Regions from separate parts of the Endozoicomonas sp. ALC020 genome, predicted to be linked through region 3. Evidence: predicted binding sites of a transcription regulator. Region 3 holds the regulator's gene; each other region holds the start of a gene.

The links. Region 3 encodes LexA, which represses DNA repair genes until DNA is damaged. Its sites were predicted from a motif close to TACTGTNTANNTANACAGTA; they were not measured.
Region 1: a site for LexA is predicted at 5,356-5,375, ahead of ACOJUO_RS23665 (YebG family protein). Genes of this name have one in related genera too.
Region 2: a site for LexA is predicted at 3,819-3,838, ahead of ruvC (crossover junction endodeoxyribonuclease RuvC). Genes of this name have one in related genera too.

What each region holds. Positions count from the first base shown of each region.
Region 1 is NZ_CP184830.1:6,337,164-6,344,739, forward strand. It holds gene ACOJUO_RS23640 (L-threonylcarbamoyladenylate synthase) at 46-669, shown strand; gene ACOJUO_RS23645 (tryptophan--tRNA ligase) at 1,085-2,299, shown strand; gene ACOJUO_RS23650 (segregation and condensation protein A) at 2,442-3,305, shown strand; gene scpB (SMC-Scp complex subunit ScpB) at 3,305-4,222, shown strand; gene rluB (23S rRNA pseudouridine(2605) synthase RluB) at 4,340-5,251, shown strand; gene ACOJUO_RS23665 (YebG family protein) at 5,407-5,694, shown strand; gene rapA (RNA polymerase-associated protein RapA) at 6,065-7,576, shown strand, end outside.
Region 2 is NZ_CP184830.1:6,509,500-6,517,075, reverse strand. It holds gene ACOJUO_RS24360 (hypothetical protein) at 1-265, shown strand, start outside; gene ACOJUO_RS24355 (FmdB family zinc ribbon protein) at 443-703, shown strand; gene aspS (aspartate--tRNA ligase) at 826-2,607, shown strand; gene ACOJUO_RS24345 (YebC/PmpR family DNA-binding transcriptional regulator) at 2,706-3,452, shown strand; gene ACOJUO_RS24340 (hypothetical protein) at 3,449-3,634, opposite strand; gene ruvC (crossover junction endodeoxyribonuclease RuvC) at 3,975-4,502, shown strand; gene ACOJUO_RS24330 (carboxymuconolactone decarboxylase family protein) at 4,499-5,044, opposite strand; gene ruvA (Holliday junction branch migration protein RuvA) at 5,183-5,794, shown strand; gene rarD (EamA family transporter RarD) at 5,858-6,733, opposite strand; gene ruvB (Holliday junction branch migration DNA helicase RuvB) at 6,958-7,576, shown strand, end outside.
Region 3 is NZ_CP184830.1:5,578,587-5,586,162, forward strand. It holds gene ACOJUO_RS20450 (serpin family protein) at 1-16, shown strand, start outside; gene ACOJUO_RS20455 (serpin family protein) at 314-2,083, shown strand; gene ACOJUO_RS20460 (serpin family protein) at 2,385-4,118, shown strand; gene lexA (transcriptional repressor LexA) at 4,360-4,962, shown strand; gene ACOJUO_RS20470 (SulA-like leucine-rich domain-containing protein) at 5,089-5,577, shown strand; gene ACOJUO_RS20475 (hypothetical protein) at 5,604-5,846, opposite strand; gene ACOJUO_RS20480 (PTS sugar transporter subunit IIB) at 6,024-6,329, opposite strand; gene ACOJUO_RS20485 (DUF6586 family protein) at 6,458-6,952, opposite strand; gene topA (type I DNA topoisomerase) at 7,020-7,576, opposite strand, start outside.

The DNA of each region.
Region 1 (7,576 bases), 760 kb from region 3:
CCAAAAGACGGTTCAATAGGTGCAGGTTCCATGTATACAACAGCCATGAGTCAGTTTTTCCAGATCCACCCCGAGACGCCACAGCTTCGTCTGATTCGCCAGGCCGCAGAAATTCTGAGGGCTGGAGGGGTGATTGCCTACCCTACTGACTCAGCCTATGCCCTGGGCTGCCTGATCGGTGACAAGAAAGCGGTTGAGCGCATTCGCCAGATTCGTCGATTGGACGAAAAGCATAACTTCACACTGGTGTGCAGAGATCTCTCTGAACTGGCCACCTACGCTCAGGTCGACAATGTTCAATACCGTCTACTGAAACACCATACACCCGGCCCTTACACTTTCATTCTCAAAGGCACCCGTGAAGTGCCTCGCCGCCTGATGCATCCCAAGAGAAAAACCCTGGGTTTACGAGTACCAGAGTGCAGTATTGTAAGCGCCCTGCTCAATGAACTGGACGCGCCCTTAATGAGCAGTACTCTGCAGTTGCCAGGTGACAATGAACCCATGCTGGACCCATACGACATTCGTGAAACACTTGAAAACCAGCTGGACCTAGTCATTGATGGAGGTTATCGAGGTATGGAACCAACCACCGTGATCAGTTTGCTGGCAGAAACGCCTGAAGTCCTACGCAAAGGTAAAGGCAATCCGGAACCGTTTCTCAACTGAATCCGATCCAATGCACTAATCTGTTGCTAGCAGCCTGTCGGACTTAAGACTGTCCTACGCGGCAACTGCTCCTGCGTTGCTCTAGCTCCTGCATCCATGCAGTCGTGCGGCGGCAGCAAATTGGTCTAAAAATCCCTGTTTCTTCGTCAAATAGCTCGCTATTCTCCTCAGAAACAGAGATTTTTATCCTCAATTTCTTGCAATCCTCGCTACGGACGCTTAAGTCCGACAGGCTGCTAGAGAAATCCGACTTCATGACAGATTTTTTTTACTGTGAAACATTTTTCATCTTCGGGGGCGACAAAAATTTGTTTCAGTCACCATGGCTGATTTATTCACTGCTGGCAAAAACACGCTTTTACCGTCGTGCAAACTGTCGTACCCTGTTCACTCAGGATTCTAACGGGAGAGCCTCTTGAGCGCTGTAGACTCACAGTCGCGTGTTCTATCTGGCATGCGACCTACTGGCCGATTACATCTTGGCCATTATCATGGGGTATTAAAAAACTGGCTTCGGCTGCAACATGAGTATGAATGTTTTTTCTTCGTAGCTGACTGGCACGCGCTGACCACTCACTATGAAGAGCCGGAAAAACTCGAAGATTCAGTCTGGGACATGGTCATTGACTGGCTGGCGACTGGCATCAATCCCGGTTCGGCCACCCTGTTCATACAATCCAGAGTTCCGGAGCATGCAGAACTGAATCTGCTGCTCTCCATGATTACCCCGCTCTCTTGGCTGGAAAGAGTGCCCAGCTACAAGGATCAGCAGGAAAAACTGAAGGAAAGGGATCTCTCTACCTTCGGCTTTCTTGGCTATCCACTCCTGCAAAGCGCCGATATCCTTGCCTACCGTGCAGGTCTGGTTCCTGTCGGTGCTGACCAGGAAGCCCACGTGGAGATTACCCGGGAAATCGCCAGACGCTTTAACCACCTTTATGGTCGGGAGCCCGGCTTTGAGGATAATGCCGAGGCCGCTATCGGCAAAATGGGCAGAAAAACTGCCAACCTCTACCGCAAGCTCCGTCGCGCCTACCTTGAACACGGGGATGACGAAGCTCTTGCCACGGCCAAGGCGCTGCTCAAAGAACAGAGCAATATCACCCTGGGCGACCAGGAAAGACTGTTTGGCTATCTGGAAGGGACAGGTAAGGTTATCTTGCCGGAACCTCAGGCTTTGCTGACTGAACAGCCCCGCATGCCGGGTCTGGATGGTCAGAAAATGTCCAAGTCCTGCGGCAATACCATCGGCCTCAGGGAAGACCAGGACAGTATTGCGTCAAAACTGAAAAAGATGCCTACAGACCCGGCTCGCATTCGCAGGAATGATCCGGGCGAGCCGGAAAAATGTCCGGTCTGGCAACTGCATCAGGTCTATTCAGATCAACAACGCAGAGACTGGGTTCAGGAAGGCTGTCGCTCAGCAGGTATCGGCTGCCTTGACTGCAAAAAGCCCCTGATCGAAGCGGTACAGGCTGAACTGGAGCCCATTCGTTCAGAAGCCAGGGAACTGGAAAACAATCCCGATGTCGTAAAAAGTATCATCGCCGAAGGGACCGAAAAGACCCGGGACGAAGCCCAGGACACCCTCAGGGAGGTTCGGGAAGCCATAGGACTGGACTATCGTTGAACACTGTGTTTCAGTGAAGTATCAGCTATTACAAACTACAGGTCAGGTTCTTCGAGCCTGATCATCATAAAAAGCAGTTTTACCGTTTGTCGGTCAAACTGCTTTTTTTCAGTTAGAGGATTCGAAACAGGGTGAAGCATCAATGACCTCCACGGAAACCGTGGCTGAGCCCGGAGAACAACCCCCTGAAGAGCTGACAACGCCAGCTCAATCGGACTCTGAGCCTGAACTCATTGAACACCAGATACGGGTTATGGGTCAGCCCATGGCCAAGTTGCCTGACGACCTTTACATCCCACCGGATGCCCTGCAAGTTTTTCTGGAAGCCTTTGAAGGGCCTCTTGACCTGCTGCTCTACCTGATCAAGCGCAACAACATGGACATCCTGAACATTCAGGTGGCAGTCATTACAGAGCAATACATGCAGTATGTAGAATTGATGGAATCAGGACAATTTGAGCTGGCAGCTGAATACCTTGTCATGGCCGCGACACTGGCCGAAATCAAATCACGAATGCTGCTGCCCCGGGTCTCTGAGGACGAAGACGAGGAAGAAGATCCTCGTGCCGAGCTGATTCGTCGACTGCAGGAATATGAGCGCTTCAAGAAAGCCGCAGAAGATATTGATCAAATGCCAAGAATGACCCGGGATCTGCATGAAGCCAGTGCGGCCCCACCCGACCTGGAAAAGGAACGCCCCCACCCGACAGTGGATCTCAAAGAGATCATGCTGGCCATGGGAGAAATACTCCGCCGCTCAGAAATGTACGTCAGTCACCAGGTTGAACAGGAAGCCCTGTCCACCCGTGAACGGATGAGTGAAGTTCTCTCCATGCTGACCTCTGAGCGTTTCACTCCCTTTGTTGCCCTGTTCCGGCTTGAGGAAGGCAAACTCGGCGTTGTCGTTACTTTTATGGCGGTGATGGAACTCATCAAGGAATCCCTGATCGAACTCATTCAGAATGAACCTTTTGGCCCTATTCACGTAAAGGCTCGGATTGACTGATGGAAACAGAACAACTGCAACGTATCCTGGAAGGAGCCCTGCTGGCCAGCCAGAAACCCCTGACTGAAGAAAAGCTGGCCGCACTGTTCCCCGAAGACCTTTACTCTGAGGAAGAGCGCCCGGATGACAACCAGATTCGTGAGGCTCTGGTAGCTATCTCTGAAGCCTGTGAAGGACGGGGCTTTGAACTCAAAAAAGTGGCATCGGGATACCGCTTCCAGGTCAGACAGGAATTGTCACCCTGGGTTGGCAGACTCTGGGAAGAAAAACCACAGCGCTATACACGAGCACTGCTGGAAACCCTGGCCCTGATCGCCTACCGGCAGCCCATCACCCGGGGGGAAATCGAAGACATTCGCGGGGTGGCCGTCAGCAGCAACATTATACGAACCCTTCAGGACCGCGAATGGGTTCGGGTGGTAGGTCACCGGGATGTCCCGGGGCGTCCGGCCATGTTTGCCACTACCCGCCAATTTCTGGATTATTTTAATCTGGAAAATCTCAATGAACTGCCCCCCCTGTCCGAGATTCGTAATCTGGAAGAAGCAGCCCGGGAACTGGCAGAAGATAACGATCAGAGCAGATCAGCGACAGAGGACTCTGAAGTTCAGGAGGACACTGAGGTGGAAGAGCAATCCTCTGATGAGCTATTTGCCGAACTGGATGAACTGGAAGCTGATCTGCCAGATAACTTTGACGATCTGATCCGTAAAAAGAACATCGATGAACCAGAACCTGAACAACCGTTGGTTGAGCAGGAGGCTGAACAGGACACCCATATATCGGATTCGTCGGTAGGACTTTTCGCTGAAGAGGATCAAGTCGCACACCAGGCGACAAATCCATCCTTTGAAGAAGAGCCTGCTTCCGAAGCAGAAACACCCGTGGAAATATCAAACGAAATAACTAACCCCTGAGCAATGCATGATGACCCGATGGAACAGCCACGGAAATCCACGCTGTCTTAACCTATCCTGAATCGCTATACTTTGGCCCCTTTGATTGAGAAACAGAGCGGCATAGCCGTAAATACCATGACAACTGAAACCACTCCTCCCCAGGGTGAGAAATTGCAAAAAATCCTGGCGGGCGCCGGCCTGGGCTCGCGCCGTGAGATGGAACGCTGGATCAGCGAAGGTCGAATCTCCGTCAACGGAGAACAGGCCAGCCTCGGCGACCGAGCCTCAGCTGAAGACAAGATTGCTGTCGACGGCCGCCCGGTCAAACTGGAAACCTATGCTTCCGGAATCCGTCGTGTCATCGCCTACAACAAGCCGGAAGGCGAGATTTGCAGCCGCCACGACCCGGAAGGCCGCCCGACCGTTTTTGACAAACTGCCCAGACTTCAGGGCGAACGCTGGATTGCCATTGGCCGTCTGGATATCAATACTTCCGGACTGATGCTGTTCACCACCGATGGTGAGTTGGCCAGTCGCTTGATGCACCCTTCTTACCAGGTTGAACGTGAATACGCTGTTCGAGTGATGGGTAATACAACAGAGCAGAAAGTTAAAAACCTCTTCGATGGCGTCGAGCTGGAAGATGGCCCTGCCCGTTTCACCGATATTGTTGACTCAGGCGGTTCGGGTATCAACCGCTGGTTTCATGTCTGCCTTCTGGAAGGCCGTAACCGTGAAGTGCGCAGACTCTGGGAATCACAGGATTTGACAGTAAGCCGCTTGAAACGAGTTCGTTTTGCCAATGTCATCATTCCTGACCACCTGCGCATGGGTCAATGGGAAGAAGTAGAAAAAACTGACATCGACGAACTGGCGGCTGCCGTTCAGCTATCACCCGCACCCAACACACCAACTCGCAGAGTCGATCCGAGACACACCAAAACCGGCCTGAAAACCAGAGGCACCCGTGGTAAACCTGCTATCAACAAGAAGCGGCCCTCGCCTCACAAAAAGCCTGGTGCTTTCAAAAAGAACAGGCATCGCTGATGTTATCTGAGCTCCAGCCATCGAGTTGGAGTTCTTGGTGATACCCTGAATATGCTTTAATGAGTTTCCATGCTGGCCCTGACCGGGTTCTCACTGGACAGATTAACTGTACTTATATACAGTTATATCTAAACCACACCTGACAGGAGAGGCCCATGTCTATTACCCCCATGTGGCGAGTTGACCGGGACGGAAGCATGTTTACAGATAAAAAAGCCGCTGAAGAATACGATCGCATGTTGGAACTGGCCGGGAATATCACCAGCCTGCTGGAAGATCACTTTGAAATTGATGAGCAACTGGCAGAAGAGATCGGCCTGATGTTCGCCAAAAACAAGGAAGCCTTCGCCAAAGCCTTTAAAGGCAAACCGGACCTGGTGCTCGAGATAGGCCAGACTGCTGAGCAAGACAATGACCCAAATGAGGATCAGACTTCGGCCTGAGCTGGCCTGCCAATATCCGATAACCAAGAGCGGAAAGCCCTGATCCGCTCTGCCACAAACCCTTTTTTATCCCCTCCCATTTAGAACGAATCAGGAATAAAGAGCATGGGTAAAAACAATCATCCATTTCCCTCTGACTCACTTCAGATTCAGCTTTAAAATAGCTCTTTGTGAAAAAAAGTCTTTCTTTCATTCCTGATAGAGAAACCCTTTTTTTTACCAAAAACAGCGGTTCTAAAGGTCATTTTTCCCATAATCAGACCAAGACACTAGTGAAGCAACCCGCCAAGTAGCACTTGTACTGGTTGCTAATACAGCGAATTCCGCTAATATATCGGCCTTTTTGTCTGGCAAGGTATGTAGTCACGACATGACGAGCTTCGTTCCTGGACAGCGCTGGATCAGTGACACCGAAACTGAACAAGGGCTGGGTACCGTTCTGACTTTCGATAGTCGCATGGTAACCCTATTGTTCCCCACCACCGGTGAAACCCGGCTCTACTCCATTAATAACTGCCCGCTATCAAGGGTACAATTTAATCCTGGTGACAAGATAGAAAGTCACGAGGGCTGGACCATGACGGTGACAGAAGTCATCGAAGAGAATGGTCTGCTACTGTATAGAGGCGTTCTTCCCGACGGTAAGCCCAAAGAGCTTCCCGAATCGGAACTGGGCAACTTTATTCATTTCAACAAGCCGCAGGACAGAATGCTGGCGGGTCAAATAGACCAAAACAGCAACTTTTCCCTGCGATACAAAACTCTGTTGAACAATTGTCGACTACTCAGCTCTCCTGTGAGAGGGCTGCTCGGTGCCCGTACCAGCCTGATACCTCATCAGCTGCATATAGCGCGTGAAGTGTCTGGACGTCATGCTCCCAGAGTGATGCTGGCTGACGAAGTCGGCATGGGTAAAACCATTGAAGCCGGTCTCATCCTGCATCAGCAACTGATCACTGAACGAGCCAGTCGGGTATTGATTCTGGTACCGGAAACACTTCAGCATCAGTGGCTAGTGGAAATGCTGCGTCGTTTCAATCTGCACTTCGGACTGTTTGATGAAGAGCGTTGCCGTGCGATTGAAGATGAAAACCCGTTCAACACAGGGCAACTGATTCTCTGCAGCCTGGACTTCCTGAGCCAGTCCGAACATCGTTTTCAGCAAGCTCTTGAGGTCGACTGGGATCTATTGATCGTCGACGAAGCTCACCATCTGGTCTGGTCAGAAGAAAACCCCAGCCGTGAATATCAGGTTGTGGAAACATTGTCGTCACAAATTCCCGGCCTGCTGCTGTTGACAGCAACACCTGAACAGATGGGACCCGAAAGTCACTTTGCCCGGCTCCGTCTGCTGGACCCTGATCGTTTCCACGATCTGGTGACCTATCAGGAAGAGGAAAAAAACTATGAGCCTGTGGCCGAAGCGGTTCAGGAGCTGCTGGAAAATAACCACCTGCCGGAAGTCGCCTGTCAGCACCTGACCGGTTTCCTGGGTCACGATTGTCAGCCTCTGATCGACCTGATCAATAATGGCTCTTCTGAACAAAAAGAAACGGCCCGCGAACAGCTACTAAAAACCCTCCTGGACCGCCATGGTACTGGCCGGGTTCTGTTCAGAAATACCCGTGCAGCGGTGGGAGGATTCCCCGGCCGTGTTGTTCAGGGGTACGCCCAGAAGCTGCCCGAGCTTTATCAGATTGCCCAGGAAGAAGAAACCGAAGCCCGTGGTTCGCTCTACCCCGAACTGGCTTACCAATCCCATATCTGTGTTGATGATATGGACCCCTGGTGGAAGGTAGACCCACGCATCGACTGGCTGATTAACCTGCTGAAGCTGCTTAAAAAACAGAAAGTGCTGGTGATCTGTGCCAATGCCAATACC
Region 2 (7,576 bases), 930 kb from region 3:
CCGGGGTGATAATCTCAGTTTTGAAGGTGCAAGCAGTCCTCAGGTTTTTGCCCGCCTCTGGATGGAATCAAAGCTGGAAGAAGGTCAGGAAACTCAGGATGTGAAAGAAGATCACCTCGATGAAGTGGCTGAGAATGTGGATGCTCAACGCAAGAGTGTTGCTGAGCATCTGCAGGATTTTGAGTCGATTCTACTGGAAGTCGCTGAGTCGCTGGAAAAGCAGCAGGAGGCAGCTGTTCAAATCAGCAAAAGTAATCGAGTTTGAGAGCAACGGGGAGGGGCTCCCTTCCTCGTCTTTCGTAAAGTCTGCACAGTCATCGAAAATATCCCTGATCCCGTCTCTATTTTCTGATTATTGGTCTGGACACTATCTGGTGAAAATCAAGGGTTCAGGTATAATGCCCCAGTTCTGACAATGGCAAACAAAGGATAGACAGATTCAATGCCGATCTACGAATATCAGTGCGGAAGTTGCGGTGGTGTGCAGGAAGTGATTCAGGCGTTCAGCGATGCACCTCTAACTGACTGTGGTGTCTGTGGTGAGCCTGAATTGAAAAAACTGTTGAGTGCCCCGGCCTTCAGGCTGAAAGGTGGCGGCTGGTATGAGACAGACTTCAAGAGTGGCAATAAGAAGAATCTGTCCTGCAATGATAATCAGGGCCCTGCCAAGGGCTCGGGCGGCACTGCAGCCGCCAGTGAATAATTCGGTCATTTGAGTGCTGAGGTTGTGCTTCACCCGGAGTGACTCAAAACCATAAATTCAGGCACAAAATTTCAGATGATTCTGTGCTGAACCTGAACAGCCCCCCAGTTTCGAGGTATGTTATGCGCAGCCATTATTGCGGCGAACTGAATCTCTCCCATGACGGGCATGAGGTTACCCTGTGTGGATGGGTACACCGACGTCGCGACCATGGTGGTGTGATCTTCCTGGATATGCGAGACCGTGAAGGTATCGCCCAGGTTGTTATTGATCCTGACACCGAAGAGGCGTTTGCTCTCGCTGATAAAGCACGCAGTGAATATGTGCTGAAAATCACCGGATTTGTACGCCCCCGTCCCCAAGGCACTGTAAACACCAATATGGGCACCGGTGAAATTGAGGTGTTGGGTAAGCAGGTAGAAATCCTGAATGAAGCCCAGACACCGCCTTTCCAGATCGAAGGCTACACCGATGTAGGTGAAGAAGTTCGTCTGAAAAACCGTGTTATTGACCTGCGTCGTCCGGAAATGCAGGAAAAAATGATCCTTCGCAGCAAGCTGACCAGTGCTGTTCGCAGCTTTATGGATGAGCAGGGTTATCTGGATGTTGAAACCCCTGTTCTGACCCGTGCGACCCCGGAAGGTGCCCGCGATTACCTGGTACCCAGTCGAACTCACGAAGGTAAGTTCTTTGCGCTGCCACAGTCTCCCCAGCTGTTCAAGCAAATGCTGATGGTGGCAGGTTTTGATCGTTACTATCAAATTGTAAAATGCTTCCGTGACGAAGATCTGCGTGCTGACCGTCAACCAGAATTTACTCAGATCGATATCGAAACCTCCTTCATGGACGAGTCCAGGATCATGGGTATGGCTGAAGACCTGGTTAAGACCACTTTTAAAAAGGTAGGTGGTGTTGAACTGGGTGAATTCCCGCACATGACTTTTGCACAAGCCATGAACCTTTATGGTTCTGATAAGCCAGACCTGCGTATCCCTCTGGAACTGGTGGACGTTGCTGATCTGATGGCCGGCGTTGAATTCAAGGTCTTCAAAGGACCGGCTGAAGATCCGAAGGGGCGTGTAGCCGCACTGAAAGTACCCGGTGGAGCTGAACTTTCCCGTAAGCAGATTGATGACTACACCCGGTTTGTCAGCATCTACGGTGCCAAGGGTCTGGCCTGGATCAAGGTCAATGAAATCGAAAACGGCGCAAACGGTCTTCAGTCTCCGATCATCAAGTTCCTGGGCGACGATGTCACCATGAAGATTATGAAGCGTCTGGATGCCAGCAATGGCGATATCGTCTTCTTTGGTGCAGACAAAGAGAAGGTAGTCAACGAAGCTCTGGGTGCATTGCGTTGTAAGGTCGGTGCTGACCTGGATTTGTATACGAAAGAGTGGGCGCCACTGTGGGTTGTTGACTTTCCAATGTTTGAAGAAACAGACGACGGTGAACTGACCGCGCTGCACCATCCATTCACAGCGCCAACGACTTCACCTGAAGAGCTTGAAGCAAATCCTGCTGAAGCACTTTCCCGTGCCTATGACATGGTTATCAATGGCTATGAAGTCGGTGGTGGTTCTGTTCGTATTCACAACCAGGAAATGCAGCAGACAGTATTTCGTATCCTGAAAATTGAGGAAGAAGAGCAGCAGGAAAAGTTTGGCTTCCTGCTGGACGCTCTTAAATACGGTGCGCCTCCCCATGGTGGTCTGGCGTTTGGGCTTGACCGTCTGGTTATGCTGCTGTGCGGGACCGATAATATTCGTGACGTTATTGCCTTCCCGAAAACTCAGTCCGCAGCCTGTCTGCTGACTCAGGCTCCGGGCGAAGTGGATGCTACCCAGCTACGCGATCTGAATATCCGTATTCGTCGTGATCCGGCGTCTGCAACCAGTCACTGAGCGTCTGCGGCTGTTCCAGAAAACGTCTGCGACCATTTTATAAATTGCTGAGGCCGGTTTTTACCGGCCTGTTCAAGAAGAGATAAAGGGTATTTTCTATGGCAGGTCATAGTAAATGGGCCAATATCAAACACCGTAAGGCGGCTCAGGACGCCAAGCGTGGCAAAATCTTCACCAAGATCATTCGTGAGTTGGTGGTGGCGGCCAAGCAGGGCGGTGGGAATATCGAGGATAACCCCAAGCTGCGTCAGGTGGTTGACAAGGCTCTGGGTGCCAATATGACCCGTGACACCATCAACAGGGCGATTGCTCGTGGTGCCGGTGGTGATGACGATTCCAACATGGAAGAAGTGACCTACGAAGGTTATGGTGCTGGCGGTATCGCGGTGCTGGTGGAATGTCTGACAGACAACCGTAACCGTACCGTTGCAGAAGTACGCCATGCTTTCTCCAAGCATGGTGGTAATCTGGGTACTGACGGTTCTGTAGCCTACCTGTTTGAGCGTAAGGGGCAAATCTTCTTCGAACCGGGTCTGGATGAAGACACTGTCATGGAAGCTGCTCTGGAAGCCGGTGCCGAAGATGTACTGACTAACGACGATGGCTCCATTGAAGTGGTCACTGAGTGGACTGAGTTCATGGCAGTAAAAGAAGCTATTGAAGCTGCAGGTTTGAAACCAGCGGGCGGCGAAGTAGCGATGATCGCTTCTACCCGGACTGAACTGGACAAAGACGGTGCGGAAAAAATCATGAAGCTGGTGGATCGTCTCGAAGACCTGGACGATGTGCAAAATGTTTACACTAACGCTGACATTCCTGCCGAAGTGATGGCGCAGTTGGACTAAGTTGTTCTGTCGGTGTGAAGAGCCTCGATAACGAAAGTGTCGGGGTTTTTTTGTTTCTGTTCCGGAGATACCAGCCCGGCTGGAATATCTGTGAACGCCCAGACATTGAAGCCTACCAGCAGCATAAACAATAGAATAATGATGCCTGTGATAATCATTAATGTTTTTAGCAGGTCGGACATTAATCGTTTCCGGATCATCTTGTGGAGTAAAACAGTCTTGAGCAAGAACAATGATCTTTGCGGTTCTCGCCACGAAAGTATTACCAGAGAAATACTAAGCTGCTTCTATCGTTACTCACAGGCAAATTTGGTAATTCAGTGTTCTTGAATTGTAAGTTTCTGATACCCACCGGCACCGCTGGTATATTGTATGGGTGTACAGTATCCTTTTGACATAACCATGACTTTGAACCCTCGCCTGTCAGATTTTTTTGGCAGAAGCTGTCACACTCATTGACCCCGGGGGGCATCAAACGCTGTCATTGAAAATAGCGACATCTGACTTGAGAATACATTCTGAATGGCCATCCTGATGGGGATAGATCCGGGCTCAAGAATTACCGGCTATGGATTAATTGAAGAAGTAGGCAATAAAACACATTATGTGGCGTCCGGTTGTATTCGCATCCGGGAGGCGCCTCTACCTGAGCGCTTGCAGCAGATTTATGAAGGCATCAGCACTTTGATCGAACGTTACATCCCGCAGTCCGTTGGTGTGGAGCAAGTGTTTATGTCCAGAAATGCTGATTCGGCACTGAAACTGGGTCAGGCCAGGGCTGCGGCCATTGTGGCTGTGGTTAATCACAATATTGAGGTGTCGGAATACTCTGCCCGGCAGGTCAAGCAGGCTGTGGTTGGTAAAGGCTCTGCGGATAAGTACCAGGTAAAGCACATGGTGAAGTCGATCCTTGACTTGAATGATACCCCTCAGGCCGATGCTGCGGACGCTCTGGCGGTTGCTCTTTGTCATGCTCATACTCGTTCCAGTCTGGTCAGGATGGCGGGTGCTACGGGTACTCGACGTCGTCGTCTTACGGGGCAGTCTTAGTTTGGGTGGACACAAAGGTGAAAGGAAGCAATGCAAAACACCAGATCCAGGATCTGTTGTGGCGTGTAGATTTTCTTCAGTTCTTTCCAGTTCTCCGGACTTATGATCTGTTCTTTGTAGAGTTCTTCAGTGGTTTTCAGTAACAGGCGTTGTTTGTTGTCCCAGCCCGGTGCCAGATGGCCACGGGAAACCATTTGTACATCACTGGCTTTCAGTCCCGTATCCAGTGCACATTGAGCAATATCCGGGATCAGGTGTCTGGTATTGCAAATGTACGCACTTCTCAGGGCAACCAGAGCGCGATCTCTCATCGGGAGGCTGCTGTAGCCTTGTATATAACTGATGAAGCTGCGAGCAGGCTTATCAAGCTCAGGTGAGTTTGCCGGGCGTCCCGGGAAATCTTCCTTTAACAAAGATTTTTGTGACTTGATGAAAGGGATGGGAATAGGGCCACCGGATACAGCTGGGTGGTATTCACTGGCCAGGCCAGCCTCGGGCAGGATCTGCCAGAGTGATCCCAGAAATGTGCGAAGTTTCTTCAAGGGGGCAGCTCCTTCAGATCATCGAATTGAACTTCTCTTAGTGATTAGAGAGTGACAATTCTCAGGAGTTCTACGCCCTCGTCGTATTGTTAGGCGTTCTGACCTTATAGTCAGAAAATAAAAGATTTGGAAAACAGGATGATTGGAAGAATTCGGGGCCTTCTGGCTGACAAACAGCCCCCTCATTTGCTGATAGAGACCCATGGTATCGGGTATGAAGTGGAAGCTCCGATGTCGGTTTTTTATAAACTGCCGGACGTTGGTCAGGAGGTCGTGTTATATACCCACTTTGTAGTGCGCGAAGATGCTCAGCTCCTATACGGTTTTAGCAATCGTGATGAGCGGGAGTTGTTTAGAACTCTGATCAAGGTCAATGGGGTTGGTCCCAAGCTCGGACTGACCCTGTTGTCCGGTATAGAAGCTGATGCTTTTGTGCGCTGTGTGCAGGAAGGTGATAGTGCCACTTTGGTGAAGTTGCCGGGTGTGGGTAAAAAAACAGCCGAGCGGCTGATTGTTGAAATGAAAGATAAGCTGGATCGTTGGCAGTCAGCACCTCTGCTGGAAGGTAAGCCTCTGGTTGCCGGTGGCGAAATGGCTGCCGAAGCAAAAGATATTGAACAGGAAGCCGTCAGTGCTCTGGTGGCTCTGGGTTATAAACCCCAGGAAGCCGGCAAAGTCATTGGTAAGTTGCTCAAGGATGGCATGACCAGTGAAGAGCTGATTCGTCAGGCTCTGAAAAGTATGATCTGATAACACCGCGTCTTATTTAAAAGGTGAGACGATTGAGTCTCACCTGCTTGTCTGCTTTGTAGTTTACCGGATGAACTTCCTGACCGAGTCAACGCAGATGGCTGCCGTTGCCAGCCAGATAAAGCTATAGCTGAGCCACTGCTGTAAGGTGAAGACTTCTCCGAGAACGGTGACAGCCACCACAAATATCAAAGCAGGCTCCAGGTAGCTCAACAGGCCAAACAAACTGACAGACAGATGCCTGGAGGCGTTGATGTAGCAGATCAGTGACAGGCTGCAGAGTAGCCCCAGACCTGGCAGCAGATACCAAAGAGTGACGGAATGGGTCAGGTTTTGCATAAAACTCTGATCACTCATCAGTATGAAAATACCAGCCGGAAGGAACAACAGGTGCTCAAAAAGCAGGGCTGGCAAGGTATCGACCTGCAAAGGTTTACGGATGATGAAATACACCGGATAAAGTCCGGCCACCGCCAGGCTGACCCAGGGTAATGAGCCCTGTTGCCAAATCATGGCAAGCACGCCTAATGACGCGGACCCCATGGCAAAGTAATGAGCCTTGTTCAGTCTCTCGTTAAATACCAGCTTGCCGGTTAATGCCAGGGTGAGTGGCAGCAAAAAATAGCCAAGGGAGAGATCCTGTGTTTTATCATTCACGGGGCCCCAGACAAACAGCCACCACTGAAAGCCAACAATCAAACCACCCAGGGATAGCATCAGCACAGTTTTCCGGCAGAGAAAAACCGCCCTGAAGCCCCGGAGCCGGTCCATGCGATAGCAGACCATTGTCAGGCAGAGAGCGCTGAAAATGACCCTGTTCCAGAACAGGGTATTTCCGGACAGCTTAATAAACTGTACATAAATGGGCACAAGCCCGAACATCACGGAGGCCATGACCGAGTTAGTCAGGCCTTTTCCAGAAACCAAATGTGTATTCATTCTGAGTACTTCCTTTAATCAGAATTTAAAACAGAGAGTATAGGAGTCCGATGACTCCGAAGTTTAAAAGGTAATGCACCCCCGGGCAGCTAAGTGCTCGCAAGTGCTCTTTTTACGTTCAGAGTGCTTGGACGATTAAATGTAGCGTTTTGTTCCCAAAGCTGGATTATTTTTTTAACAGACTGGAGATGGTACGCTGAGAGTAATGGTAGACGAGCTAGAACATGATTGAAGCAGATCGATTGATATCCTCCTCAGAACGCCCTCTGGAAGAGGTGCTGGATCGGGCTATTCGCCCGGTAAAACTGGCTGATTATGTGGGACAGCCAAAAGTCAGGGAGCAGATGGAAATTTTTATCCAGGCTGCAAGACTTCGTAATGATGCCCTTGATCATACCCTTATATTCGGACCTCCGGGGCTGGGTAAAACCACGCTTTCCCACATCCTTGCCAATGAGATGGGCAGCAATATTCGAACGACTTCTGGCCCGGTGCTGGAAAAAGCGGGTGACCTGGCAGCTCTTCTGACCAATCTTGAGCCCAATGACATTCTGTTTATTGATGAAATTCACCGCCTCAGTCCGGTAGTGGAAGAAGTATTGTATCCGGCGATGGAAGATTATCAGCTGGACATCATGATCGGTGAAGGCCCTGCTGCGCGATCTATCAAGCTGGACCTGCCTCCCTTTACCTTGGTGGGAGCTACAACCAGGGCGGGTCTGCTGACGTCTCCGCTCCGGGATCGTTTTGGTATTGTACAGAGGCTGGAGTTTTATAATATTGAGGACCTGACTTATATCGTAGAACGTTCTGCCGGAATTCTCGGGGTGGGGATTGATAAGG
Region 3 (7,576 bases):
TTCTGGGCAATCATAAACAAAAAGGCAAATCCGGAGTATAATCACCTCCGGATTTTTTTATTAAAAAAAGCCTAAAAGTATCGTAGCCCCCATAATATGGACAGATAGACAAGTTAAGTTTTATAGCAGTACTTTGGACAGAGATAAATCCACCATGGTAACGGCCTCTATGGCAGGAAACAAGATGTTATCGTAACTAACTAACCAGTTAGTGATTAATGCGAAAGCAAATACTTAACTCATAGTAATGCTACATAACACAGAATTTACGGCTATTTGAAAAGCATGCGCTGTCCGCAAACATGGAAGCAGTGTGTTTATCCTGAATAAAAATAAATTTTTATCAGAGTTAGGAGAAAATATAATGGGACCTATTAGACATTCATTAAGACAATTATCATTGTCATCGCAACTACTAAATGTTCGAAACACATCCTTCAAAACCACCTCACAGGCTTCATATCTTGTTAAAAAACTGATTGATAAAGTGTCATTAGGAATTCTGAACGCTGCAGACGCCAGGGACGATAAAAGCAAGGTAGTGTCTTCTACCAGCCTGGCTCCGGTTCTGGGTATGCTTCTGGCGAGTATGGATGATAAAGCCAGAAAGGCATCGGTTTTGGGTATCTCTAAAGAAGACTTAACTGATAAAATGGAAACTGAGATCCATAAAAAACTAGGTGAATTCAGCGTTAACCATCCTTACGCCAAGGATCCGGATCAGAAACAGGCACTCTCTTGCAGTAACTTCATAGGTTCTACCTCTGCCCTCGGGAATGAGAAGCTTAATCAGACACTGTCTGAATGTTATCACACCGAAAAACTGGAATGTCATGACCATGACAGGTGCCTGGCCGATGTCGCAGAAGATTACGTGAAAGAGAAGACCAATGGAAAAATCGAAAAGTTGTTTCATGGTCATTCTAAAGCTCGACGAGAACTAATTAAAGCGGTGATAGGTCATGTGATGGAATTCGACGGTATTTGGAAAGATGAATTCTCTGAAGACAAAACGGTCCACCGCCCATTTAATTGCGCAAATGGAAGTTTTATTAGAAACGTCAAGATGATGTCTTCAACTGAAGAGCTTCAATTTGTTGAGACCAGTGAATTTGATGCCATTGGTAAAGAATTCCAATCCTTGAATGGAGAAGACCTTAAATTAGTTGCAATACAACCACACTTTGAAGATCCTGAAGTGATTAATAAACTTGACTCTGAAACCATTAATCATCTGATTGAAAGATTAAATGATCGTAAAGTGAAGATGGATCTAAGACTTCCGAAAATAAAAATAGAGAATAGTTGTGATACCAGGTTACTCGACAAAATTTCTGAGGTATTTGGAACCAACATAATAAAGGCCGCTGATTTAACAAGATTAGGCGATTCATCAGACGGTGATCTGGAGATACTACAGAAGACCAAAGTATCCATTGGTGAAAAGGGAGCTTATGGTACAGTGGCCACTGCCGCAACAACTACTCTCAGGGACCCATCCTCTCGTCCCAGCTTTGAGTTTAATTACCCTGGATACATTGCCATTGTCGATGGACAAGGTAATCGGTTGCTTGAGATGGTGATTAAGGATGGCAGCTTTTTTGAGCTTGGCGGTACACCTGAAATCACACCCGCTGGAAAACAGAGCTCTGACAACCAGTCAGGTTATTACGATTTTGACATGTCTGATAGTGAAGATGATATGCCTGATAGTGACTATAATACAGAGCCTAAAATCGATTTGCCCACAAAAATAAGGCTGGTACAAGAAGACTTATCTGCAATAAAACGGTTATCTTTTGACTTTTTTGAAACTGTAAATGTGAGTAATTTTATAAAAGACTATTATGATCCGGATGGGAAACTTGAAATTAAAAGCGCTATGGCAGATGATAAAATTTTAACACTCGAATTCTTTTCTTCGGATGACGCTAAAGATCTTAAAGAAAGAATATTAAAATCCATAGGAGAAGAATATAGATCTGCTGTTAAGATTTATGAAAGAGATAATCCTGTTGAAATAATAGTTAATAATAATACCTGGCATAAAATGATTGCTAAAATAACTTCTGGACAATCATAAAAAAAAGCCAAATCCGGAGTTTAATCAGCTCCGGATTTTTTTATTAACAAAAGCCTGAAAGCAAACTAGCCCCCATAAAATGAACAGATAGACAAGTTAAGTTTTATGGCAGGAAACAAGATGTTATCGTAACTAACTAACCAGTTAGTGATTAATGCAAAAGCAAATACTTAACTCATAGTAATGCTACATAACACAGAATTTACGGCTATTTGAAAAGCATGCGCTGTCCGCAAACATGGAAGCAGTATGTTTGTCCTGAATAAAAAATTAATTATTATCAGAGTTAGGAGAAAATATTATGCACCCTATTGGACATTCATTCAGACAATTTTCATTGTCATCGCAACCGCTAAATCTGCGAAACACATCCTTCAAAGCCACCTCACAGGCTTCATATCTTGTAAAAAAATTGATTGATAAAGTGTCATTAGGAATTCTGAACGCCTTAGACGACAGGGACAATAAAAGCAAGGTAGTGTCTTCTGCCAGCCTGGCTCCGGTTCTGGGTATGCTTCTGGCGAGTATGGATGATAAAGCCAGAAAGGCATCGATCCTGGGTATCTCTAAAGAAGAGTTAACTGATGAGATGGAGATTGAGATCCATAAAAAACTAGGCGAATTCAGCGTTAACCATGCTTACGCCAAGGATCCGTATCAGATACAGAAGGTACTCTCTTGCGCTAACTTTATAGGTTCTGACTCTGCCGTCATAAACGAGCATCTTGATCAGATACTGTCTGTATGTTATCAAACCGAAAAGCTGGACCGTCCTGACCAGGACAGGTGCCTGGCCGACATCGCAGAAGACTTCGTGAAAGAGAAGACTCATGGAAAAATCAATAAGTTGTTTCATGGTCATTGTAAAACTCGACGAGAACTGATTACAACGGTAATTGGCAATGTGATGGAATTCGAGGGTATCTGGGAGAGGCCATTTTCTAAAGAAAAAACGGCCTCGGGCAAATTTATCTGCGCAGACGGAAGTATGATTGAAAACGTCAAGATGATGAAGTCAACTGAAAACGTGCAATTTTTTGATAATGGAAAATTTGGTGCCATTGGCAAAAATTTCCGATCAGTGAATGGTGAAGATCTTAAATTAGTCGCAATAATAACCCCTGATGACAGTCCGACAGGGATTAACAACCTTGATTCTGATACAATCAATCACCTGATTGACGGATTAAATGGCCGTAAAAAAGAGATGGATCTAATGCTACCCAGGATAAAAATAGACGGCAGTTGTGACACCAATTTACTCGACAAAATTTCTCAGACATTTGGAGCCGATGTCATAAGGTCTGAAGATTTAACAAGATTAGGCCATCCCTCAAATTGTGATCTGGAAATTCTTCAGAAGACCAGAGTATCCATTAATGAAGAGGGAGCTTATGGTCAAGTTGCCACTGCCGCAACAAGAACACTCAGAGGCTTCGGTACAAAAAAACCACCACACTTTCATTTTGTCTCCCCTGGTTACATTGCCATTGTAGATGGACAAGGCAATCGGTTGGTGGAGATGCTGATTAAGGATGGCAGCTTTTTAGAATTTTATGCGGCCGGGAATGACTCAGCTGAAAGCTTGAAATCTAATGATTTGAAATCTGATAAAAGTTTGAAACCAAATGACTTGACAGCTGATAGCAAAATGACTCCTATCGAAAATTACAAAAATTACAGAAAAATAGATGAACCCAAAAAAGACGAAAAAATTATTGAAGAAACTATTAACTCTATAGAATATATGTTACCAGATGATGAATCTATTGATGTGAGTAAACTAATATACCATAAGTTTGATCCGAAAGAGGATTTTAATATCAAAAGTGCCAAAGCAGTTAAATCCAGATTAGCTATCCATACTGGTAGTAAGGATAATGCCCTTGATATCAGAGAAAGAATATTAGAATGGCTTGATTACAAACATGTAGATTTTGTTAAAGTTTGGCATGGTTTTGATGGCTTTGAAGTAGAAGTTTCAAATGATGCCTGGGATGCACTGCGGAAGAAATTAACTTCTACACAATCATAAATAAAATGCCAAATCCGGAGATTAACCACCTCCGGATTTTTTATTAAAAAAAGCTTCAGGGACTCAGCTTGCGAATTTCAGCCAACAACTCATCACTATGGTGGCAAAGCATGCCTCACCTGCACCATTGACGACCCTCTTGTCATTTTTTGCTTATCGTCGCAGCCTGGATAATAACTTGCCACCACAAGAATACTGTATATAATCACAGATACTGTATAAAAAAACAGATTGAGAGACCATGATCAAACTGACTAAACGGCAATCCGAGATACTGGACCTGATCAAATCTCATATTGACGAGACAGGTTTCCCACCCACCAGGGCCGAAATCGCCAAGACCTTCGGCTTTCGCTCACCCAATGCTGCCGAAGAACATCTCAGGGCACTGGCCCGTAAAGGCGCTATCGAGATTACCCCCGGCGCCTCCCGTGGTATCCGCATTCCAGACAGCCAGCCTGAAGGCCTTCCGATTATCGGACAGGTTGCTGCCGGGAACCCGATCCTCGCCCAGGAACATATCGAAGACCACCTGATGCTCAATCCCGCTTTCTTCACCCCATCGGCAGACTTCCTGTTAAGGGTAAAAGGAATGAGCATGAAGGACATCGGGATTCTTGATGGTGACCTGCTGGCCGTTCACAAGACAACAGATGTTCGAAACGGTCAGGTTGTCGTCGCCCGGATTGAAGATGATGTCACCGTGAAAAGATTCGAGAAACAGAAAAACAAAGTATTGCTGCATCCGGAAAACGACGAGTTCGAAACCATAGTCGTTGATCTCACTCAGGATGCCTTTGCCATCGAAGGTTTAAGCGTCGGAGTCATCAGAAATCAGTCCTGAGACGGAATAAGATGAGCCTGACCATTACCAGAGACACTACTCACAACAGGCAGCTGTTGTTAAAGGCCCACTACGCTGAAGTGCGAATAACAAACAGCGTCCGGGCTATGCCAGAAGGAAGAATTTATGCTGTACCGAACCAGCAGTGAAAGGCACAATTTTTCAGCCCCAAGCTACCAGACCAATACAGTCTGCATTAACCCCTCGCGCCTAGAAAAGACTTTATCAGGAAAAACTGAAAAGTCTCTGAAGCCCAGTATTAATGAACTCATTCTTTCAGGTCAACCCTGGCAGGCAGAAGAACTCCTGACGCCCATGCTCAGTCAGCTGTCCACTGACAGTGAACGTTGGTTGACCCTGATTCTGGCAGATGACACCAGAACCCTGCACTGGTTAAAGAATTGCGACTTAAATCATGACAAGGTGCAAATCTTTAGCTCCAACAATATTAATCAGACATTGGAACTCACCAGGAAAGCGCTGGCATCCGGAACCAGCCACACTGTCATCAGCTGGCTGGGGCATTTGGATAAAGGGTGGCTAACTAAGCTTGAAAGCGCAGCCAGGAATGGACAGTGTCAGGGGCTGGCTATTCGCAGTAGACAGGTTGCATGATGCCCGTCATTTTCATGAAAATGGAGTCAGTGCAGTACTCTGTTCTCAGGAATCTCTTCTTCAGAGGATTGCGGACGAGTGAGTTCAGCAACTTCACGCATGCCAGCATCAAACATGACCTTTGCCACTTGCAAATGGTCCCCTTCAAGATACTGTTTGGCTTCCTCTGAAAATTTCATAGTCAGCAGGGGCTCACCCTCGTCGTCACTGCTTCGCAGAACAATCTCTCCTGTTGGAAGTTCCACAATTTCCAAAAACGATGCAGCCATATTTCGTTCCATAAATAGCGTATAAGAGGGAGAAATCATGCAGCATTGTGACTTATGATGCAATAGGTCAGTAGAGAGTAATGCAAAGTGTTATTGCAGACTGGAAAGTAAAAACCCTTAAAAGAGCTGCAGCTTTTGCCCCCGTATTGCAGCATACACACGATAAACTGGAATTAATCAGGCTGTTAGCGACAGAGCAAAGCCCAACACTTTCGCACCATTCATCGTGCCATAATCAACAGGGCTGATCGCCTCAACCGGAACAGCATATTCGGCAGCACGCAGCTTGAGATCATTCAACATATATTTAACCTGAGGACCCAGCAGAACAACATCGAAACAGGCTACCTGTTCATCGAAATGACTAGCGCCGAAGGCTTCAACCTCGACTTCTTCACTCCGACTTTCAGCTGCTTCGCGCATTTTCTCCACGAACATGCTGGTAGACATACCTGCCGAACAGCACAGCATGATCTTAGTCATAAGATACCTCTGATCAAATTGAACAACAGCCATAAACAACAGAGTTCTAAACATTCCCACAATCATGCACGGTTTGAATCAATCCAGGCACACTATTATGAGTCATGAATCAGATCTAAAAAATCTAATCACCATTCAAGATTGAAATTTCTAAAGTGCCCTACCAACTCCTTGAGGGAGGCAAGAATACTCTTGGCACTTTCTGGCGTCTTAATACCTTTGGTGACTTCACTAGTATCCGAAGCAATCATAATCATACTGCTATTACTTGAATATGATTGTATATTACCATTAGCATTAAAAATATCGTCATAAGCTTTAAGTAAATCTGCCAGCCAACTGTCCGATGACTCCAGCTGCTTTAACTGCTCGAGTTCAGACACTTCTGCAGGTTGCTCATCCATCAATCTGCAAGCATCTTCCAGAGACAGCAACCGGGTCAGCTGCTCACCGTAGGGAGACAATATCTCCGCCAGCATCGAGGAATAGGCTTGACTGGCATGCATCAGAAATGCCTCTCGAAAAGCCTCCTGCTCAAAAGCTTCTGCTCTTTCCCAGGCATCCAGCTGTAAACGGGCATAGTGTAATTTTTTGTTGGTATGGGAACGCCACTGCTCAGACATAATCTTTCTCAAAAATAAAAAGACCTCCACGGATCTCTGTGAAGGTCTTGTTTGTGACGAGGCCAGGTCAGGATTTTTTACGCTTCCTGGTGACTTTTTCTTCCCACCTGCCGTCCTGGAAGGTAGCACTCCACCCTGTCGCCTTACCTTCAGACTCAGTCATAACATACTGAGTCCTGGTTTTGCGACTGTAGCGAATGATTGCGGGATTACCATCAGCATCCTGTCTCGGTGCATCCAGAAGATAATGATACTTTGGATCAATAGCCGCCTGATGCGGGATCAGTTCACTGACCAGAGGAGCACGGGTCTCACGGTTCTTTGGGAACTGACTGGCCGCCAGAAAAAGACCTGAGGCACCATCTCTGAGAATATAATGATCATCCACTTTCAGACATTTGAGCTCAGGCATGGGTACCGGATCCATTTTGGGGGGAGCCGCTTCCCCGCTTTTCAAGAGCTTACGGGTGTTTTTACACTCGCTGTTGGTACAACCAAAGTATTTACCAAAGCGTCCGGATTTGAGCTGCATCTCAGAACCGCACTTGTCACATTCAAGCACGGGACCATCATAACCCTTGAGTTTGAACTGACCTTTTTCCACTTCATAGCCAGAGCAGTCCG